2 regions of the Sphingobium herbicidovorans genome follow, and region 2 is predicted to be linked to the other one. Evidence: riboswitches for the same ligand, from Rfam matches in the RefSeq annotation. Region 2 holds a riboswitch; the other holds the start of a gene.

Region 1 (4,407 bases), on a different replicon from region 2:
GTCCGGCGTCGAAGTGCAGCGGATCGATCGGTCCCCAGGACAGCCAGAGGTTGGCCGCCTTTTCCGCCACGCCGATGGGCGTGTTGCCGTCCCGGCTGAGAAGGTCAGTCCCGACCAGTTCGGTAAAATCGTCATATTTCGCCTTCAGGATCGTGCCGTTGGCAAGGATGCTGAGCTGTTTCGTTAGGGCAAGGCCGAACGACGCCTCCACGCCATGGGAGGATTGCTGGCCCACCTGGACGGACAGGGTGGGATCATTGGCCGACCGGGTCAGGATCTTTTTCTTCACGATCCGGTAGCCCGACAGGGTGAATTCGCCCCTGCCGCCAAGGAAGGTCGTCTTGACGCCTGCTTCCCACTGCTTTCCGGTCGACAGGTCGAAATCGGTCTGCGCCAGCGACGCCGTCAGCAATGCCGTGACCGGGTCGGCGGCAGCGGAATACTGGGCATAAAGGGACAGGCTTTCGACCGGCTGATAGACCAGCCCCGCGCGCCAGCTGGTGCTGGGATAGGTTGCGCGATAGTCCATCGTCGGATCGAGCGCGTCATGACGTTTGGTCAACGGGCGATCGTGGCGCAGGCCGGTTACCAGCGACAGGCTGTCGGTGAAGGACAGGCGGCTTTCGCCGAAAAGGGCGAACTGCTCGACATCGGTATGATATTTATAGCGCGTGCCGAATGCGCCATCCAGAAAGACGCCGGGCTGATAGTCATAGGGGTCGATCAGGTCGGACTGGCTGTTGGGCGAACTGTCGGCGCGTTCCAGCCTGCCGACATTATATTCGCCGCCAAGGCTGAACCGGTGATCGAGGCCGAACAGCTTATGCTGATAGACGGCGTTGGTCCGGTTGCCCACCTGTTTGGTATCGTAGAAAATCTCCAGATAGCTGGAACGCCGGATCTGGTCCCCCGTCCAGGCATAGCTTTCCGCGTTACGCCAATGCTTGAACCCGGTCAGATAATAAGTGACGTTCGTGATCGTCAGCTCGTCCGACGGCTTCCATTCGATCTTCGCCTGCGTCCATGCGTCGTCGAAGCGCAGGCTGCGGTCGGCGATATTGTAGTTCTTGCGGGCAATCTCGCGCACCAGCTTTCCATCGCGCAGCGGCGTGCCGTACCAGATGGTCGGGTCGGTATCGGCGCGGTCGTGGGACAGCGTCAGCGCCAGATTGTCGGCCGGTTGATAACGGAGCGCCGCCGAGAGGGCCAGGCTGCGCGAACGGCCCCGGTCCATCCAGCCGCCGGAGCGGTTGTAGCTCGCGTCGATCCGGTAGGAGAGCTGGTCACTGATCGGCCCGCCCACGCCCCCGGCGGCGGCATAGGTGTCGAACGATCCGCCGCTCAGGCGGACTTCGCCTTCCATCCGTTCGGTGTTCGGCCGCTTGCGCACGACGTTGATCGCGCCGCCTATCCCGCCTTCGCCATAGAGGACCGACGCCGCGCCGCGCAGCACCTCCACCCGCTCGGCCATCCACGGATCGGCCGGGAAGGTCTGCGTCGTCGTGGTGTAGACGCGCATCCCGTCATAGAGCTGCATCACCGAGGTATAGCCGGTGAAGCCGCGAGAGCTGAGCGAGAAGCCGAAGGCCGATGTGTTGTTGATGATGCCGGGCGCGCGCGAAGCCGCCGCGACGACCGTGCGGTCGCCCAGGCTGCGGATCATCTCCTTTGTGATGACGTCCACGCTCGCGGGCGTCTGCATGGGGGTAAGGCCCAGGCGGCTGGATGCTTCGGCAGGCTGGGCGAGTTGCAGAACGCCAGCCTTTTGCGCGGTGACGACGATGCTTTCGGCGTCGGCGGGCGCTTCATCGGCTGCCTGAACCGGCATGGCCAGCGCCAGCGCGAGGATCGACGCGCCAGCAGGCAGCAGGCGGCGAGCGGATAATGTCATGTGGTGCAAATTTCGTTCCCCGATCTTAAATGCCGCCGCCATCTCGGTCGTCGGCATGAGCTTCAAGTTACGAACGTCAGGACACCGTATCGGCAAACGTACCGAACGGTCGCGCCGCCGGACAATGGGCGCGCGAACGCGACCGCCTTGCTGTCCGGCGTTGCGGCCCCTGCCGCCCGTTCGTCGCTCAGACGGAATTCACCGTGCCCCGGCCATCCCCTGGACCAAAGCAAGAGCGACCAGACGCCGGCAGGTCTCCTGGCTCACGGGTCATCGCATCGATGCACGGCCTTCCCAAGCCTCGCAGGATTTAGCGTCCGGCCCAGTGGCTGGCGGCATGGGCGCTGTGCCCGCCGCGCATGTACATCGCGCTCACCGCTTACAGTTGCAGGGACAGCCCCGGATTCGGGCGGCGTCAGCTACCCTCACCGCGTTCCCTATTAAGCCCCTTTCGGGACACCGGCGCGATCTGTGTCCGGTTTCCCGGACGGTCGCCCCGTTACAGCGGACGGCATGACACTGCAAGTGGCCGGGGAGGGGAAGGAGATGGTCGGGGCCTTTCCCCGATGTCCGGGTCGATGCCAATAGACAAAGCCCTTGCGGCCCGTATGGTGGCTGACTTTAACGATTTCCAAAGAAGGCGGGAAAGTGCGGACGGGCTTTGCTCATATGCTGGTCACCATCGTATCGCTGGGCCTCGCGGGCTGCGCGACCACGGGGCAGGACAAGGGGTCGGCGGATTGGGCGGGCGCCGGATATGTCGCGATGGGCAGTTCATTTGCCGCCGGTGCGGGCATCGGCGCCCTGCAACCCGGATCGCCTGCCCGCTGTGGGCGCACGGTGAATAATTACGCCTCCCTGCTGGCCCAACGCCTGCAACTGGTGCTGACGGATGTTTCATGCGGCGGCGCGGTGACGGCCAACGTTCTTGACCCATGGTCCAAACTGCCCGCCCAGATCGAAGCCGTCACCCCGGATACGCGCCTGGTTACGATTACGATCGGCGGCAACGACGTGGGCTATGCCATGGGCTTGATGGGCGCAAGTTGCCGTGCGGGGGCGTCTTTCGGCAGTGGTTCCTGCATTCCGAAACCCGCGACAGACGAAGATGACTGGCGCAAGCTGGAACAGAATCTCACTACTATCAGCCGACAGGTCGCCGCCCGCGCGCCGAAGGCCAGGCTCATCTTCGTCCAATATGTGACGCTGGTCCCGCCGACCCTGTGCGATGCTGCCGTCCTGTCCGGGGCAGAGGCAAAGGAATATCGTGCGCTGGGCGAGCGGCTGGCGGCTGTCACGGCGCGAGTGGCGCGCGCAAACGGAGCCACTGTCCTGCCAGCCGACAAATCATCCCGCGATCACACGGCCTGCTCCGCCGAGCCATGGAGCCACGGCATGAATCCGCATTATGACCTGAAGCAGGGCGCGCCATGGCATCCCACCCGCGCCGGGCATGCGGCTATTGCACAGGCGCTGGCCGTGCTATTGTAGGGTCAGGATTTGCAGCGGCGGGGGCAAATGGCGCGGTCAGGGCCTGACCGGCGCGGTCGTGGGCTGTCGCGGTCTTGCAGAGGCTGCGCCCAACAGCCGAAAACGCCTGTTCCCGCTGCCATCATGCTGATAGAGGGGCTGATCGAGTTCCCGGTTCGCGCAACTCGACAGAGAGACTTATGTGCTCCCGTGATCAAGGGAGGGGGTGCAACAGATGGATGACAAGGCCCCCGCAGAACCCTGTTCTTCAGGTCAGGAGCCTTTCGCGCCGCTGCCTCCTGCCCCCATATTTCGCAGTTTTGTTGAGAGATTATGACAGTCTTGCCCCAATCGCCCAAACCGCTTGATCGCATCCAAGAAAACTGGCTGGCTGCGAAGGAACGCCGCCTTCTCAACTGGCTGTGCGCCCGCATGCCCGGATGGGTCACGCCCGACAAGCTGACGACATTGGGCATGGTTGGCGCTGTCATGATCTTCCTTGGCTATGTGGGAAGCAATCTGGCCTATCCCTGGCTGGTGCTCGCCATTTTGGGCTATGTCGTGCAGTGGTTCGGGGACTCGATGGACGGCAGCCTGGCGCGTTACCGGCGGATCGAACGACCGTCCTATGGATATTTCATCGACCATAGCTGCGACGGGCTGGCTACGCTGCTGATATTGGCGGGTATCGGCCTTAGCCCCTTCGTCACCATGGATGTCGCGATGATCGCGCTTGCGGGCTATCTGTTGCTGTCGATCCATGCCTTTCTGTCCGCCCGCGTGCTTGGCGAATTCAAACTGTCCTATCTTGCGGCGGGGCCGACCGAGCTGCGGATCATGCTGATCGTGCTGACGCTGATGATGATGGTCCTGGGCGCTGGTCCGGGATTGTTCGGAAAATGGTCTGGCTTCGACATTTTCGTGGGCACTGTCGGATCGATCCTGATCCTGCTGTTCGTCGGCCAGACGCTTGTCACCGGGCGAAGGCTGGCCGCGATCGACGGCGAGGCGTTGCGGCGCAGGCTGGGGTAAGGCCAAGGGCGACG
Region 2 (4,407 bases):
CCTATTATCAGCGGCGCGGCTATATGACCGGCACGGGCACGCTGGTCGATGAGTTGATCCGCCGCGCGGGGCTGACCAACCTCGCCGCCAGGCTGGGCAAGCCAGCGCTGGCGCAAGTACCGCTTGAGCAGATGATCGCCGCCAGGCCCGACTGGCTTATCGTCGAAAGCGGAAGCGAGAAGGTCGTCGATCAGGGGACGGAGATGCTGCATCATCCCGTCCTGCGGTCGATCCCACGCATCCGCCTGCCGCAAGCATGGACGGTGTGCGGCGGGCCTGCCTATGTGAAGGCGGTGCGCGGCATCGTGGTGCAGCTGAATGCAGCCAAGGCTGGGGCGCAGGTCAACGCTGCGCCCAGACGCTGAGGGGCAAAGGCTCACGCCCGCCCCTCTCGCCAGCCCTTAGAAACGGACACGAACGCCGCCATAGGCCGAACGCCCATAAGTGTTATAGCCATAAACGGTCGCGTATTCCTCATCGAACAGATTGTCGATGCGGCCATAGATTTCGAGACTGCCGGTGATGGGCAGGGATGCGCGGACGCCCATCAGCGCATAGCCATCAAGCGACTGCGTATTGGCGGCGTCGTTGAAGCTGTCGCCTACCATCGTAAGGGTCGCTCCGGCTGACAGGCCAAAGGACCATATGTAATCGGCCGAAACACTGACGGCGTCCTTGGCGCGGCGGGGCAGCAGCTTTCCTTCGTTGATGCCGCCTTCTGAGCGATCCACCGCGTCGATATAACTATATGCCGCGGTGACGGTAAGCGCATCGACCGGCTTCAGCGTCACGGCCGCCTCAACACCCTTGGCGCGGGTGCGGGTGAGATTGATATATTGCCCGAATGGCGGAATGACGCCGTCGAAATAGATTTGGTCACGCGTATCACGGCGGAACGCAGTGATGGAAAACAGCGCGCGCCCGCCGTCCAGGCTCTGGTCAAAGCCGATATCATAGCTCTTCGACCTTTCGGGCTGCAAAGCGGGGTTGCCGTTGAAGCCATCGTAAAGCTGGTAGAGCGAGGGTGCCTTGAAACCTTCGCCGTAGCTGGAGCGGATATTGGTCGCGCCGCCATTGGGGGTGTAGTTGGCGTTCGCGCCGAAGGTGGTCGCACCACCAAACTGGCTATGGTCATCATGACGCACGCCGCCGGTCAGCGAGAGACCGGTAAAGGGCTTCACGACGGCAAGAGCAAAGACGCTGTCGATGTTCGCCTTCGCGCCGCCCGATCCAAAGCCGTAAAAATCGTAATCCGGGCTCTCATGCTCATAGCCGAACACCAGCTTCGCCTGATCGACGGGTTGGTAGACGCCTTCATATTCGAAACGCAGATTGGTGCCCGAATAGCCATAGTCGCCGAAGGACGAGAAATAGTCACGGTCGTTGCGGAACCAGGTGACTGCCGCCCTCTGCGTCAGCTTGCCCTCGAACAGGGTAAGGTTGATGCCAGCATAGCCGATATACTGGTTCAGCTTGCTGCTGTCCGTGGACTCCATCGGCTCGGCAAAGAAGATGTCGGTGTCGAGGTCGGCATGAATATAATAGCCACGCAGGTCGAGGCTCAGATTATCGGCCAAGCTCAACTTCAGTTTGGCGTGGGCGGCAATATTCTCGTAGCCGTCCTTTTCCGTGCCGCCCTGCGCAGCCGAAATGCCATCGGTGCGGAACCATGCGGCCCCCGCGCTGCCCGCCACAATGCCGCTGCTGCCCGAAACGTCCGCCTTTGCATTCACCGTATCGGCATAGCCGTAATCCACCGATGCGGACCCGCCAAAGCCATCGCCCGGTTCTCCGGTCATGATGTTGATGACGCCGCCGATCGCCTGGCTGCCATAGACGACCGAGTTGGAACCGCGCAGTATCTCGATCCGCCGGATATTGCCCGTCAGCAAATTGCCGAAATCATAAGCGTCGCCAATGCCGCTGGGATCGTTGATCTTGACGCCATCCAACAACACCAGCGTCTGCGTCGTTTCAGCGCCCCGGATTGAAATGCCGGTCACACCGCCAACAGCATCGGCGCGATTGAAGCGCACGCCCGGCGTGGTGGCGATCAGGTCGGCCACGCTGACATTTTGACGCGTCTCGATGGTCTGCGCATCAATGACGGAGACGGCCTGACCAACTTCATCGCGCGGCTGCTCAATGCCAAGCGCGGTGACCACGATGCTGTCCGACTGTTCCGCGAGTGCGGGCGTCGCAGCCAGCAGCGCCACAAGCGATATTCCGATTTTCAACATTATATTGTCTTCCCTGAGCGTCACGCGACTTCAGGCAGGAGCATCCGCGCAAACGGTCGGCATGCGGGAAGGACAGACGCCAGCGTCCCGCCCCGCGCACCGATGCGGCCCCCGCCGCTGCGTCGCTCAGACGGAAAACACCGTGCCTGGGCCGATCCCTGGACCCAAGGCAAGAGCGACCATGCGCCGGCAGGTCTCCTGGCTCGCGGGTCAAGGCAGCGATGCACAAGCCTTCCCGGGCTGGCCGCCCAGTGGCTGGTCCCTTCGCCTTCCCCTTTCGAAAGCGCAGGTCCCCCGTGCATCGCGCTCGCCGCTTACAGTTGCAGGGACAGCCGCGGAGTTGGATGGGCAAGCCATCCGCACCGCATTCCCTTTCAAGCCCAAATGGGCACCGGCGCGATCTTCTTCATGTCAACGGTTGCCCGCTCACGCGGCGCGCCATAGTGGAAAGACAGGGTTCTGCCAAGGAGTGGTTGGATGCGATTGCTGGGCGCAGTGCTGGCGGGAGGGCGATCGAGCCGTTTCGGGAGCGATAAGGCGACGGCCCTGTTGCCGGACGGGCGCACGCTGCTGGACCATGCCGTGACGGCGATAACGCCGCATGTGGAAGCTGTCGTGGTCTGCGGGCGGGAGGTCCAAGGCATGACATGCCTTACCGACCGGCCAGCACCAGACATGGGTCCATTGGGCGGGCTGAACGCGGCGCTGCATCATGCGGCTGAGCAGGGATTTAACGCGGTGCTGACAACCGGGTGTGACATGCCGGTCTATCCGTCCGCGCTGGCTGACGCGCTGGTCGGCGACCGCGCGGCTGTGCTCAAGGGTCAACAGCTGGCAGGCTTCTGGCCTGCATCCCTCGCAGTCGAAATGGACGCGCATCTGGCGGAGGACAACAACCGGTCCATATATGGCTGGCTGAACCGCATCGGTGCGCGCATTGTCGATCGGCCGGACATCGTGCTGCCCAATATCAACTGGCCGGACGATCTGGACAGGCTGCGCAATGTCTGAGCCTGTCGATACCCCACACCTTCCTTCCAACTAAGGCAGGCGCATCGACAGGCTCAGGGCAAAATCGTGGAGGGCAACTTCAGACCTGAAGGGCGACGCTCACGGCAGTCTCCACAGGCATGGCCGTGCCCGCCACGGCTTCACCGATCAGAAGCAGCGTCGGGTCCTCATCGCTGATGGTGGCCACCAGAAAGGCAAGCGCGGAAAGCCTGCCCCGGATGAGGCGTTCGGTGGGCAGCGAGACGTTGACCGCAACCATCACCGGCGTTTCCGGGTCGCGGCCAGCAGCGATCAATTGCCGGCTGATCTCTCCGGCGGCGGCGCGGCCCATATAGATGCCCAGAGTGCCGCCGGGACGCGCCAGCGCCTCCCAGTCGAGTTTGAGCGGCTCGCCTACCTTCAGATGCGCCGTCACCAGCGTCAGCCCGCGCGCGACGCCCCGCAGGGTGAGCGAGGCGCTGCCGCTCGCAGCGGCGGCGCTGGCGGTCGTGATCCCCGGACAGATGCGAAAACGAACGCCGTCCGCGGCCAAATGCTCCATCTCCTCGGCCGAGCGGCCAAAGATCGATGGATCGCCGCCTTTCAGGCGCACGACACGCTTCCCAGCCTTCGCCGCGGCGAGCAGCAGATCGTTGATGCTTTCCTGCGCCTTGCTGTGGCGGCCAGAACGCTTGCCGACGCTGACACGCTCGACGCCAGCAGGGATAAGGTCGAGCACGCCGGCACCGACGAGCGCATCGTAGAAAATGATGTCGGCGGCCGCGATCAGCTTTTCGGCCTTGCGGGTGAGCAGATCGGGATCGCCGGGGCCTGCGCCGACGAGCCAGACTTCACCGGGGGCGATCAGTTCATTCGGCTGCATGGAGAGTCTCCTGCGGGATTTGGGCAAGGATGTTGGCGAGTGCGGGGCGACAGGACCCGCAATTGGTCCCTGCGCCGATCGCCTTGCCGATGGCGGGCACATCGACCAGGCTCTGCTCGCGGATGGCGGTCATGATCTGGTTAAGGCCGATATCGAAACAGACGCAGATCGTCGCGCCCTTGTCCGGTTGGTTCCCCGGGCCGCGCGCCGCGAGCACCGAACCGCCCACGCCCTCGGCCTCCAGTTGCCGGATCAGCCAGTCGCGCGAGGGCAGCAGGCCGGTGCGCGTCACGA

What was found. Region 2 has a riboswitch for cobalamin ahead of B6S01_RS10905 (TonB-dependent receptor plug domain-containing protein). Riboswitches for the same ligand answer to the same signal wherever they lie in the genome.
Region 1: another riboswitch for cobalamin. It lies ahead of B6S01_RS15990 (TonB-dependent receptor); the one in region 2 lies ahead of B6S01_RS10905 (TonB-dependent receptor plug domain-containing protein).

What each region holds. Positions count from the first base shown of each region.
Region 1 covers NZ_CP020539.1:287,370-291,776, forward strand. The annotation lists gene B6S01_RS15990 (TonB-dependent receptor) at 1-1,891, opposite strand, end outside; cobalamin riboswitch at 2,123-2,370, opposite strand; gene B6S01_RS15995 (SGNH/GDSL hydrolase family protein) at 2,561-3,382, shown strand; gene B6S01_RS16000 (CDP-alcohol phosphatidyltransferase family protein) at 3,695-4,393, shown strand.
Region 2 covers NZ_CP020538.1:2,237,298-2,241,704, reverse strand. The annotation lists gene B6S01_RS10910 (ABC transporter substrate-binding protein) at 1-365, shown strand, start outside; gene B6S01_RS10905 (TonB-dependent receptor plug domain-containing protein) at 402-2,240, opposite strand; cobalamin riboswitch at 2,412-2,651, opposite strand; gene mobA (molybdenum cofactor guanylyltransferase) at 2,718-3,251, shown strand; gene cobA (uroporphyrinogen-III C-methyltransferase) at 3,331-4,113, opposite strand; gene B6S01_RS10890 (nitrate reductase) at 4,100-4,407, opposite strand, start outside.